2 regions of the Caballeronia sp. M23-90 genome follow, and region 2 is predicted to be linked to the other one. Evidence: riboswitches for the same ligand, from Rfam matches in the RefSeq annotation. Region 2 holds a riboswitch; the other holds the start of a gene.
The links. Region 2 has a riboswitch for manganese ahead of mntP (manganese efflux pump MntP). Riboswitches for the same ligand answer to the same signal wherever they lie in the genome.
Positions count from the first base shown of each region.

Region 1: it holds a riboswitch for manganese, as region 2 does, so the genes downstream of both, ACRXB1_RS22955 (sodium:calcium antiporter) here and mntP (manganese efflux pump MntP) in region 2, are expected to answer to the same signal.

Region 1 covers NZ_JBSIPA010000270.1:348-8,157, forward strand. The annotation lists gene ACRXB1_RS22950 (flagellar protein FliT) at 1-147, shown strand, start outside; gene ACRXB1_RS22955 (sodium:calcium antiporter) at 290-1,300, opposite strand; yybP-ykoY riboswitch at 1,398-1,569, opposite strand; gene ACRXB1_RS22960 (ABC transporter substrate-binding protein) at 1,822-3,408, shown strand; gene ACRXB1_RS22965 (MBL fold metallo-hydrolase) at 3,461-4,540, opposite strand; gene ACRXB1_RS22970 (MerR family transcriptional regulator) at 4,652-5,104, shown strand; gene aceK (bifunctional isocitrate dehydrogenase kinase/phosphatase) at 5,191-6,993, shown strand; gene can (carbonate dehydratase) at 7,024-7,809, shown strand; partial or broken gene ACRXB1_RS22985 (acetyl-CoA C-acyltransferase) at 7,802-7,810, shown strand, end outside.
Region 2 covers NZ_JBSIPA010000475.1:382-4,873, reverse strand. The annotation lists gene ACRXB1_RS30320 (cache domain-containing protein) at 1-911, opposite strand, end outside; yybP-ykoY riboswitch at 1,240-1,419, shown strand; gene mntP (manganese efflux pump MntP) at 1,435-2,004, shown strand; gene pqqE (pyrroloquinoline quinone biosynthesis protein PqqE) at 2,016-3,140, opposite strand; gene pqqD (pyrroloquinoline quinone biosynthesis peptide chaperone PqqD) at 3,137-3,409, opposite strand; gene pqqC (pyrroloquinoline-quinone synthase PqqC) at 3,406-4,131, opposite strand; partial or broken gene pqqB (pyrroloquinoline quinone biosynthesis protein PqqB) at 4,162-4,492, opposite strand, start outside.

The DNA of each region.
Region 1 (7,810 bases), on a different contig from region 2:
ATGGTCATCATCCGCCGGATCCAGGCGAGCATTGCGACGATCATGAACGTGGCGACATCGGCGGAAACGGCGTTGATGAGGAATCACCGGCAAGCGATGAACCAGGCGAGCGCCGCCAGCCGGTATCAGCAGGCAGCACGACTCTGATGCGGCAGTGAAGAGACAACGCAGGACAACAACAGATGCGCGGTAAGTGCGACGCGCAATGTGATTGATGCCCGCTTCGGCGGGCTTTTTTTTGCGCGCGAACTGGCGGCATGCCGAGGCGCACGCCGCCACCTGCGATGACTTACCGTCCCAGCGTCAACCCGAGATAAAGCGCGTACAGGCCGCCGTTCACGAGCAGCGCCCATAGCACGATCCCGCCTTTTCTCGCGTTGAACCGCAGCCATGCGGCGGCGGCAAGCGTGATGAAAACGCCGGTCAGCACTTCAACGCGCGGTTCCCAAGGCGTCAGCATGATGCCGATACCCGGCAGCAACGTGCCTTGAAACACCATTGCGCCGGTGATGTTCCCGAACGCGAGCGTGTCCTTCCCGCGCCGCGCCCAGATGATGCTGTTCACCTTTTCGGGCAGTTCGGTCGCGATCGGGATGATGATCAGCGAAAGCAGCAACGCCGAAATCCCCAGCACATGCGACACACCTTCAACGCCCGCGATAAACCCCTTCGCCCCGCCAACTAGCAGTGCAACGCCGATCAGCATCTGTAGCGCAATGGTCGCAAGCGTCGTCGGCAAGCCCACACGCGCGATCAGCAGGCGCTCGGGGGCCTCGGTGCCGTGCCCTTTCTCGACCAGACTGGCCGATGCGCGAAACGTCGTGATCACATACACCACATACACGCCGACCAGGCCGACGGCGAACAAGGCGCGCACGGGCCACGCGTGATGCGGGACGAACATCGCGCCGGCTGCAATCATGAACGCGCAGAGGAAGAAGTTGAGATCGCGGGTAAAACCCGTGTGTTCAGGCGTGACCAGACCCTTCAGGCCGCGCGTCTTGATCACGGCAATGGCCATCAGGCAGGTGGAAAGCGTCGCGAGCATCAGCGGCGCGCCAAGAATGGCGCCGACGCCGATTTCCTCGTTGACCGAACGATTTGCCGAGGCGCCCAGCAACGCGATGATCGGCACGGTGGTTTCAGGCAATGCCGTGCCAATGGCCGCAAAGAGCGAACCTGTGACGCCTTCGGAGATACCGAGTTTTTCGCCGAGATGCTCGAGTGCATTGGTGAACAATTCCGATGCCGCCAGAATCACCACGAGCATGAGTGCGAGTTGCAGGAAGAGCATGGTCATGCCGCACCTCGCAACGAAGGGTACTGGCGACCGCTGCGCAAGGAGAGGCTTGTGACCGGAGTGGGGTATTTTTGTTTTGGAGACACGATGATTTCACGGTCGGACGTCAGCGAACCAGGGTGCTATCCCGCGCCGTCCGACCGTGAACGACAAGATGCACCCATGGTCTCGCCAAACCTGACCGGTCGAACGCGCCACGGCACCAGCCGAGTATGTTGACGCGTCCTCCTCCCATTGCGGAAGGAAGGCTACTCCCCAAAGACGGGCATGAGTTTAGCGTGGGGCTACGGATTAGGCAAGGCGACGCAGCCGGGCGGGATCGGTCCCATATCGATATCCCCAATCGGTCGTTGTAGCGGAAATAACGTTTCAGTAAGCTACGCCGACGCGGGTTTGTTGCGCAGGACCGTGCGCCGGAGCGCGCCGTACAATAAGTCGCAACGAGTCGCAACGCTGCCTGCATCGAAAAATGACGAAAATTAACCGACTAACCGACAACAGCATCAAAAACGGGAGATTCCATGCGCTTCAGAATGCTCGCAGCCGCAGTCCTGGCCGTAATACCGATGCTCGCGATAGCAAAACCGCTTACCGTGTGCACGGAGTCGAGTCCCGACGGCTTCGATGTCGTGCAGTTCAACTCGCTCGTGACGACCAATGCATCGGCGGATGTGATCTTCAACACACTCGTCTCCTACGATGAAGTCGCGAAGAAGGTCACGCCCGCGCTCGCCGAGAAGTGGGATGTGAGCGCCGACGGCCTGACCTACACGTTTCACCTGCGCCCGAACGTGGCATTCCAGAGCACGGATTACTTCAAGCCATCGCGGAAATTGACGGCCGATGACGTCGTGTTTTCGTTCGATCGCATGCTTTCGGACAGCAACCCGTGGCACAAGGTGGCGGGCGCAAGCGGCTTTCCGCATGCGCAATCGATGGGTCTGGTGAAGCTGATCAAGTCGGTATCCAAGGTCGATGACAATACCGTGACGTTCGTGCTGAACACGCCGAACGCGACCTTCGTGCCCATTCTGACGATGGGTTTTGCATCGATCTATTCGGCCGAATACGCCGATCAATTGCTCAAGGCCGGCAAGGAAACCGATCTGAACGCGAAACCCATCGGCACGGGTCCGTTCGTATTGAAGAGTTATACCAAGGACGCCGTGATCCGCTACGACGTGAACCCGGCCTACTGGGGCGCGAAGCCGAAGGTCGACCGGTTGATCTATGCAATCACGCCCGACGCCTCCGTGCGCGCGCAGAAAATCAAGGCGGGTGAATGCCAGATCGCGTTGTCGCCGAAGCCGCAGGATGTGATCGATGCGAAGAAAGGCGGCTCGATCAAGGTCGTCGAAACGCCGGCGTTCATGACGGCGTTCGTGGCGCTGAATACGCAGAAAAAGCCGCTCGACAACCCCAAGGTCCGCCAGGCGCTGAACGAGGCATTCGATCGCACGACGTACCTGAAAACGGTCTTCGAGAACACGGCGACGGCCGCCGTGAATCCGTTCCCGCCGAACACGTGGAGCTATGACAAGCAGGTGACGCCGTACGCGTATTCGGTCGATCGCGCGAAAAAACTCCTCGCCGATGCAGGCTATCCCAATGGCTTCGATACGACCATCTGGGTGCGTCCGAACGGCAGCGTGCTGAATCCGAACCCGAAGGCCGGCGCAGAATTGCTGCAGGCGGACTTGGCGAAGATCGGCGTGAAGGCGCAGGTCAAGGTGATCGAATGGGGTGAGCTGATCAAGGAAGCGAAGCAAGGCCAGCACGACATGTTGTTCATGGGGTGGGCTGGCGACAATGGCGATCCGGACAACTATCTCTCGCCGCTGTTCAGTTGCGCCGCCGTGCGCTCGGGCATCAACTTCGCGCGTTTTTGCGACCCGACGCTGGATCGTTTGATCGATGAAGGCAAGGCATCGGCGGATATCGGCAAGCGGACCAAGGCTTATACCGAAGCGCAGCAGATCATCCACGACCAGGCGCTGTGGATTCCGCTCGGCTATCCGACCGCGTCCGCGCTGACGCAAGCCAACGTGAGCGGGTATCGGGTCAGTCCGTTTGGACGGCAGAACTTTTCGACCGTATCCGTGCAGTAAGCGTTGTTGCTCTTTGAAAAACCGGGCGCCCTATAAAAAGCGCCCGGTTTTTTCATGCCGGCGCGAAACGGATTACGCCATCGTCTTCATTCGTACGACGCACCAGTTCACCTTTCAGCCAGAGCAAGTGCAAATGCGCCAGCGCTTCGCCGAGCGCAAAAGTCATCTGGTGTACATCGAGCGGACGCTTGAACATGATCGGCACAATGTCCGCCGCGCTTTGCGGCTTCGCCGCGCACGCCTCGTGCACTTCTGCGAGCCGCGCCGCGTGATGGTCGCGAAGCTGCCTGATACGCGTATGCATGCCGCGAAACGGCTTGCCGTGGGAAGGCAGGACAAGCGCATCGGCGGGTAACGCTTCGTATCGGCCGAGGGATTCCAGGAACAGCGCCACCGGATTGCTCTCCGGTTCGATAGCAAACACGGACACATTCGTCGAAATGCGCGGCAAGACCATGTCCCCGGAAATCAGCACGTTGGTCTCCGCGCAATAGAACGCGCAATGTTCGGGCGAATGACCGAAACCCGTTATTACTTCCCAGTCGCGCCCGCCAATCCTGACCATGTCGCCGTTGCGCAGTCGGCGGAAATGCTGCGGTATGGATGGAACGAGCTTCGGGTAATACGTATCGCGTTTGCGTAACGCTTCGAGCGATGCCGGGTCCCTCATGCCATGTCGCGCGAAGTGCTGTGCGGCGCGCTCGCCGCCTGCATCCGATCCGTCGCCGCTGGACATGACGCGGCCCATTGCATATTCGCCGTGCGACATCCAGAGTCTTACCGGACCCCAGCGCTTTTGCTCGCCGCCATTGCAAATCCAGTCGGCGAGGCCCAGATGATCCGGATGGCAATGCGTGACGATCACACGCAAAACCGGCAAGCCGTCGAGCAACGTACCGAAGACGCTTTCCCAACTGGCGCGGATGGTTTCGTCTGAAATACCGCAATCGATGACGGTCCAGCCCTTTACGCCATCGATTTCATCGCGCATGACCCAGACGTTGACGTGATCGAGCGCGAACGGCAGCGGCATGCGTACCCAAAAGACGCCGGGCGCGACTTCCATCGCCCGGCCGGGTTCGGGAAGCCGGTCGGCGAAAACGTAATCCAGTTGTTGTTCGAGCGGATTCATGCGGGTCGGTCTCCGGGTTGTCGATTCTTGCAATGCCGCCAAGTTGACGCTAACGTTAACTTGTATTTTACAGCGGTTGTCAAAAGCCGTTCAGCGCTTCCCTACTTTCAAATGACCGACACGCGTTACACCATCACCGAACTGGCTGGTGAATTCGACATCACGCCCCGCGCGATCCGTTTCTATGAGAATCAGGGTTTGCTCACGCCGGCGCGCGAAGGCACGAACGGTGTGCGGCGCGTTTATTCGGCGCGCGACCGCACGCGCCTGAGGCTGACGCTGCGCGGCAAGCGGCTCGGGTTTACGCTGTCGGAAATCAGCCGGCTGCTCGATCTCTACGATTCACCCACGGGCACCGTCGCGCAGTTGCACGCGTTCCTGGACACGATCACGGAACATCGCGCGGTGCTGGAGCGGCAACTGGAAGACCTGAACGCGACGCTCGCCGAGCTTGCTGCGTACGAAACGCAAGGCCGTGCGTTGCTTTCGGCGAGTGCTGAAAAGCGCGCACGCAAGATGGCTGCGGCTTCTCCGGCCACGGAGAAACGCGCGAAGGCGGTATGAACGGCCGTGGCGATACAATATCGCCCGGTTTGAATGCACAGGGAGTAACGCACCTCACGCGACACCACACGAAGTGCAGGGTCGATATGAATCACTTTCCCAGATTGCTGTCGTCGCAGATTGGCTTCGATGTCGCGCAAACGCTGCTCGAAGGGTTCGATCGTCACTATCGCGTTTTCAGCGATGCTGCGATCGCAGCGAAGCATTTATTCGAAGAAAGCGACTGGCATGCGCTGCAACGCCTGGCGCGCGAGCGCATCACGTCCTACGACGATCGCGTGGAAGAATGTGTGACGCGTCTGCAGGACCAATACGACGCAGAGAACATAGACGATGAAGTCTGGCAGCAGATCAAGCTGCATTACATCGGCTTGTTGACGACGCATCGGCAACCCGAATGCGCCGAGACGTTTTTCAACTCCGTGTGCTGCAAGATCCTGCACAGGTCGTATTTCAATAACGACTTCATCTTTGTGCGGCCGGCCATATCGACGGAATACATCGAGAACGATGAACCCGCCGCCAAGCCGACGTATCGCGCGTATTACCCAAAGAAGGACGGGCTCGCTGCAACGCTCGCGCGCATTGTCACGAACTTCCAGCTCGAGCCTGCATTTGAAGACCTCGAACGCGATGTTCAATGCGTCATGCGAGCCATCACCGAGGCATTAGGCGAGTTCGAGGCGGCACCGAATTTCCAGATCCACATGTTGTCGTCCCTGTTCTTCCGCAACAAGGCGGCGTACATGATCGGGCGGATCATCAACGGCGACCTGATCCTGCCGTTCGTCTTGCCCGTGCGTCACGCGCAACCAGGTCTGCTCGCCCTCGATACGGTCCTGTTGCAACGCGAACAAGTGCTGATCCTCTTCAGCTTTTCGCATTCGTACTTTCTCGTGGATATGGAGGTGCCGTCGGCGTATGTGCAGTTCCTGCGCACCATCATGCCGGGCAAAGCGAAGGCGGAGATCTATACATCCGTGGGACTGCAGAAGCAGGGCAAGAATCTGTTCTATCGTGACTTGCTGCATCACCTCTCGCATTCCAGCGATAAATTCACCCTTGCGCCGGGCATCAAGGGCATGGTCATGCTGGTGTTCACGTTGCCATCGTTCCCCTATGTGTTCAAGCTGATCAAGGACAACTTCCCGCCGCCGAAGGAGACCACGCGCGAGAAAGTCGAGGACAAGTACCGGCTGGTGAAGCGCCATGACCGGCTGGGGCGCATGGCCGACACGCTCGAATATTCGAGCGTCGCGTTGCCGTTAGCCCGTCTGGACGATGCATTGCTCAAGGAACTCAGGAAAGAAATCCCGTCGATGATCGAATACGAAGGCGACAAGCTCGTGATCCGGCATTTGTATATTGAACGCCGCATGACGCCGCTGAACCTGTATTTGCAGAACGGCACGCCACACGAGATCGAGCATGGCATCAGGGAGTACGGCGACGCCATCAAGCAACTGATGCAGGCGAACATCTTTCCCGGCGACATGCTGTACAAGAACTTTGGCATCACGCGGCACGGCCGCGTGGTGTTCTACGATTACGATGAAATCGAATACCTGACCGATTGCAACGTGCGCCATGTGCCGCAAGCGCGCACCGAAGAAGAGGAAATGTCGGGCGAGCCGTGGTACACCGTCGGGCCGCACGATATTTTTCCGGAAACGTATGGAACGTTCCTGCTCGGCGATCCGCGAGTGCGCGACGTCTTCATGAAACACCATGCCGATTTCTTCGATCCGGCTCTCTGGCAAAAGCATAAGGAACAGATCCTCAACGGCGAACTCGCCGAGTTTTTCCCCTACGAACGCAGCAACCGTTTCAGCGTTCGCTATCCCGAGCGTTTTCTGAACGGCGCACCTGCCGCATGCGCCGCCGCATGAAACCCGCGTGACCTACCAGCACTGAATGCCATGTCAAACATCGACAATACTGAAAATCCAGACAGCAACCCGCTCTCGCATTTGTTCAACAACAACCTGCAATGGGTCGAGCGCAAACTCTCCGAAGATGCCGAGTATTTCTCTCGCTTGGCTCATCAGCAAGCGCCCGAATACTTGTGGATCGGCTGCTCCGATTCGCGCGTACCGGCGAACCAGATCATCGGCTTGCCGCCGGGTGAAGTGTTCGTGCACAGGAACATCGCGAACGTGGTGGTGCACTCGGACCTCAATTGTTTGTCGGTGATCCAGTTTGCCGTTGATCTGCTGAAGGTGAAGCACATCATGGTCGTCGGCCACTACGGTTGTTCCGGCGTGGGTGCGGCGCTCGTTGGAACGCGTGTCGGTCTTGCGGACAACTGGCTGCGTCACGTACAGGACGTACGCGACAAACACGCCTCGCTGCTCGAAGAATGGCCAATGGGCATCGCCAGGAATCGCCGGCTTGTGGAGCTGAACACGATCGAGCAAACGGTCAACGTGTGCCACACGACCATCCTGCGCGATGCATGGGCGCGTGGTCAGGAAATCACCGTGCACGGCTGGACCTACGGCGTTCACGACGGCCGCGTGCGCAACATGGGCATGATGATCAGCGGGCCGGACGAGGTCGAGCCGACCTATCAGCATTGCATCGCGGCGCTGGCTCGCGGCGGTGCGCATTCAGCGGAAAACGATGTACTTGCCTCGGATGCCGCCCGTCTCGGCGATGTCCCCGCCATTGTGGAAGGTGTGATCAAGGAGCTGAAGCATGAATGAT
Region 2 (4,492 bases):
AGCCACGACAGCGCGATAAAACTCAGCCCGAACAGCAGCGTCAGCACGCCGACCACGGTGCTGCGCGCGCGCCACGTTTCGAGCACATCTTCCTGCGCGGGCGCCACGCCCACGATAAACGGCGTGCCCGGCACGTGCGCGAACGTGAAGATGCGCTCGACCCCATCAACAGGCGATTTCGCCACGTATGACCCCGAGCTCGAATGCCTCATGCGGGCGAACGTGGCTGAGCCGGCGACGTTGCGATTGATATCCTCGCCGAGGAAGGGCTTTCGTACGATCAACGCGCCATCGTCCTGAACGATAAAAATCGATCCCTTCGGGCCGACTTCGATCTTGTCCAGGAGCGAACGGAAATACTGGAGGTTCACGGTCAGCAACGCGATGCCGGCAAACGATCCGTCCGGCGCATTGATACGCCGGCTCATGCCGATCGCCGCGCCGTTTGCGTGGGTCAAGTAGGGATGCGAGAAAAACAGGCCGACCGATGGGTTGTTTCGATGGGCAAGGAAATATTCGCGCTCGGCGAAGGTTTCGGGCGGCGTGGCCGTGGGGTTTTCTTTTATGATGACGCGGCCGCGGGCATCGATAACGTAGCTGCCGCCTATGTACGCCGCCGTGGTCGCGCGGTCGAATAGAATCCGGCGGCGCAGATTGAGCGGAAGCACCATGATGCTCGCGTCCTGCGCGCCATCGACCACGGCGCGAAGCGACAGATCGTAGATTTCGACGTTGCGGGCAATATCGCCGCCAATGATCGACACCAGATTGGCCGACGTCTCCCTGGCGTGGCTCAGTGCTTCTTCGCGGCCCTGGTACAACGTGGCGATCGACAAGCCTGCCATGACGACCGCAACGGCAGTTCCGGCAATCCCGGCAAGGAGCGGATAGCGTGACAGGGAATTTGCCATGCTGAGCGCTGTCCATCGATACCGGCCGCGGCGCTTTCGCGAAGCTGTTCCAGGTGGCAGGCCGGATCTCATGGCGCGCGCCTCGTCCGGCGTGCAGACGGTTTTGCGCCGGGAGGGCTTTCAGTCGTCAGCATGGATATCGTGATTGGCATCGCGGCTGTATCGGATCGAAGGCGCGGATCTGGGCTGGCCACCTTGTACGGGCCAGGACTTCGCGGAAAACGCGTGGTGGTGGTCAACCAGAGCGGAGGCGCATCGGCTGTGCCTGATGTACGGACACTAAAAAAACCTGGAGAAGATTACAAATTCATTTCGAACGTGATAGCCTTTGTCCGTCCTTGGGGAGTAGCCGGCTTCCAGCCATTGGAAGCGCTCATGTCAACACGCTTGGTTCGATCGAACCGTGGCATGAGCAACCGATCTGTATTCTGGTTGGCAAGACCATCGATGTAACGCCGCGACCGGTCGGGCTCGGCGAGACATCGTATGTTCCTGTCCCGACCCGAACATGATCATTGTCCCCATGAATATCGCTTCCACCATCCTGCTCGCCTTCGCCATGTCGACGGACGCCTTCGCCGCCGCTGTCGGCAAAGGCGCGACGTTGCGCCGTCCGCGTATGCGCGAGGCGCTGCGAACCGGCCTGATCTTTGGCGTCATCGAGGCGATCACGCCGCTCGTCGGCTGGGCGCTCGGCAAGGCCGCGGCCCCGTACGTCATGTCGTGGGATCACTGGATTGCCTTCGGGCTCTTGCTCGTGCTCGGGTTGCGCATGATTCGCTCTGGCTTCAGCACGCCCACGCCCGAGGCCGAAAAACCCGTGCGTCACGGTTTCTGGCTGCTCGCCGCGACGGGCTTGGCAACGAGCATCGATGCCATGGCGGTGGGCGCGGGACTCGCTTTTATCGATGTGAATATTTTCTCTACGGCTGCGACCATCGGACTTGCGACGCTGATCATGGTGACCATCGGCGTGATGGTGGGACGCTTCTTGGGCCGCGCGGTCGGGCAGCGCGCGGAAGTGGCGGGCGGCTTGATCCTGGTCGCCATCGGCTCGGTGATTCTGGCCGAGCACCTCGGATATGTGAGCTGACCGGTCTATTCTCAGACGGTCGAGCGCAGCCGGCGCGAGTTGCTGTCGTTGCGGAAAATGATCGGATGTTCTTCAGGTTCGCGTTGTACCGCAGCCTGGCGCACCACGTTGATCACCGTTTCGTGATGGGGTGATTTATCGCAGACCGGGTCCGCGTTGGCCGGGTCGTCCGTGAGCAAATAGGCCTGGCAGCGGCAACCGCCTGCATCGATCGTTTTCTCTTCGCAGCTTCGGCATGGCTCCTTCATCCAGTCGAAGCCGCGAAAGCGGTTGAACGCATCGCTTTCGTACCAGATCTCGCGAACGGACGTGTCCTTGACGTTCGGGAACGTCAGGCCCGGAAGCGAACGCGCGGTGTGGCACGGCAAGGCGGCCCCATCGGGCGCCACGCCGAGGAATACCGAACCCCAGCCGTTCATGCATTTCTTCGGCCGCGTCTCGAAGTAGTCGGGCACGACGAAGTAGATCTTGCAGCGATGCCCGATCTTCTCCCGATACCGCTCGACCACCGCTTCGGCTTCTTTCAGTTGCTCGGCTGTAGGCATCAGTTGCGCGCGGTTCGCATGCGCCCAGCCATAGTATTGAGTGTTCGCGAGCTCCAGATATTCCGCGCCCATTGCGAGCGCCATGTCGATGATCTTGTCCACGTGCGGCAGGTTGTATCGATGGAGCACGCAATTCAGGACCATCGGGAAACCATGCGCCTTGATCGACCTTGCAACACGGTTCTTCAGGTCGAACGTGCGCGTGCTGCTGAGAAAGTCGTTGAGCTCCTGCGTGGAATCCTGGAACGATAACTGGATGTGATCGAGGCCTGCGTCCTTCAATGCGTCGAGACGCTTGTCCGTCAAACCGATACCCGATGTGATCAGGTTCGTATAGAAACCCAGTTGCCGTCCTTCGCGCACGAGCACTTCGAGGTCATCGCGCAACAGCGGTTCGCCCCCGGAGAAGCCGAGTTGTGCCGCGCCGAGCGCACGCGCTTCACGCAGCACGCCGATCCACTGGTCGGTCGTGAGTTCAGTGCTGTGGTCCGTGTAGTTGACGGGGTTGTAGCAGAACGCGCAATGCAACGGGCATCGATAGGTCAGTTCCGCGAGCAGCCACAGCGGCGGGGCAATGACGCTTGCGGTCATGTCGCTTCCTCCAGCCATCCACGACGCTCGGCTTCGGCAATGAACAACCTCACTTCGCCGCCGAGATCCTGAGTATTGAACGCTTGCTCCAGGTCGGCGATCAGCATGTCGATATCGCGCGTGCCGTCGCAGCGCTTCAGGATCTCGCCAGCGCTCTGATTGAGCTTGACCATGCCTTCAGGATAGAGCAGCACGTGTGCGTCCTGCGCCGGTTCCCACTGCAGCCGGAAGATCCCCTTGAGCTTGAGCATTGGCGCTGGCGATGTCATTGGGGAAAGGCCTTTTCGATGGCGTCGAGCATCGACCACAAGATGTCGAGCTTGAATTGCAGGATTTCGAGCGCGCGTTCCTGCTGCTCGCGTGTCCTGAAGTAGTCTAGCGTGACTTGCAGGCCGTGCTCGACGTCGCGCTGTGCAAGCGAGATGCGCGAGCGGAAATACGTAAGGCCGTCGGCTTCGATCCACGGATAACACGTGGGCCATGTCGCAAGCCGGTCCTTGTGGATCTGCGGCGCAAAAATTTCCGTCAGCGATGAACACACCGCTTCTTGCCACGGCGCACGGCGCGCGAAGTTGACGTAGGCATCGACGGCGAATTTCACCCCGGGCGCCACCTGTTCCAGCGACCAGAGTTCGTCGCGCGTGAGGCCGACTGCGTCGCCCAGGCGTGCCCATGTTTCTATGCCGCCTTCGTCATCCCCGTAACCGTCGTGATCGAGAATGCGCAGCACCCAGCGCCGCCGCGTTTCCCGATCGGGACAGTTCGACATGACCGCCGCGTCCTTCAGCGGGATGTTGATCTGGTAGTAAAACCGGTTCGCCACCCAGCCGCGAATCTGTTCGCGCGAGCAACCACCTTCGTTCATCTTCACGTTGAACGGATGATGAATGTGGTACGCCGTGCCCTTCGCGCGAAGTTGCGCCTCGAATTCTTCGCGGGTCCAGGCAGTTTTGCCGGCGTCTTGCGTATCTGCGTGATTCGGGCCGTTCACATGTTTCTCCTGCGAAGCGCTAATGCATGTTCAAAGATCGAATGCCATTCCGTCGAAGGCGACTTCGATGCCGTGTTCGGCGAGCCGCTGCCGTTCGGGACCGTCTTCGATCAGGATGGGATTCGTGTTGTTGATGTGAATGAGGACCTTGCGCACGCCCGTACGTTCGATCGAATCAAGCACCTCGATCATGCCGCCCGGCCCCGTTTGCGCAAGATGGCCCATGTCGGCGGCGGTCTTCTTCGACAGGCCGAGTTCGATCATTTCGTCCGGCGTCCAGAGGGTGCCGTCGACCAGCAACAGGTCCGCGCCGTTCATTGCTTCGAGTACGTGGGGTTCGAGCGCGCCGAGCCCGGGCGCG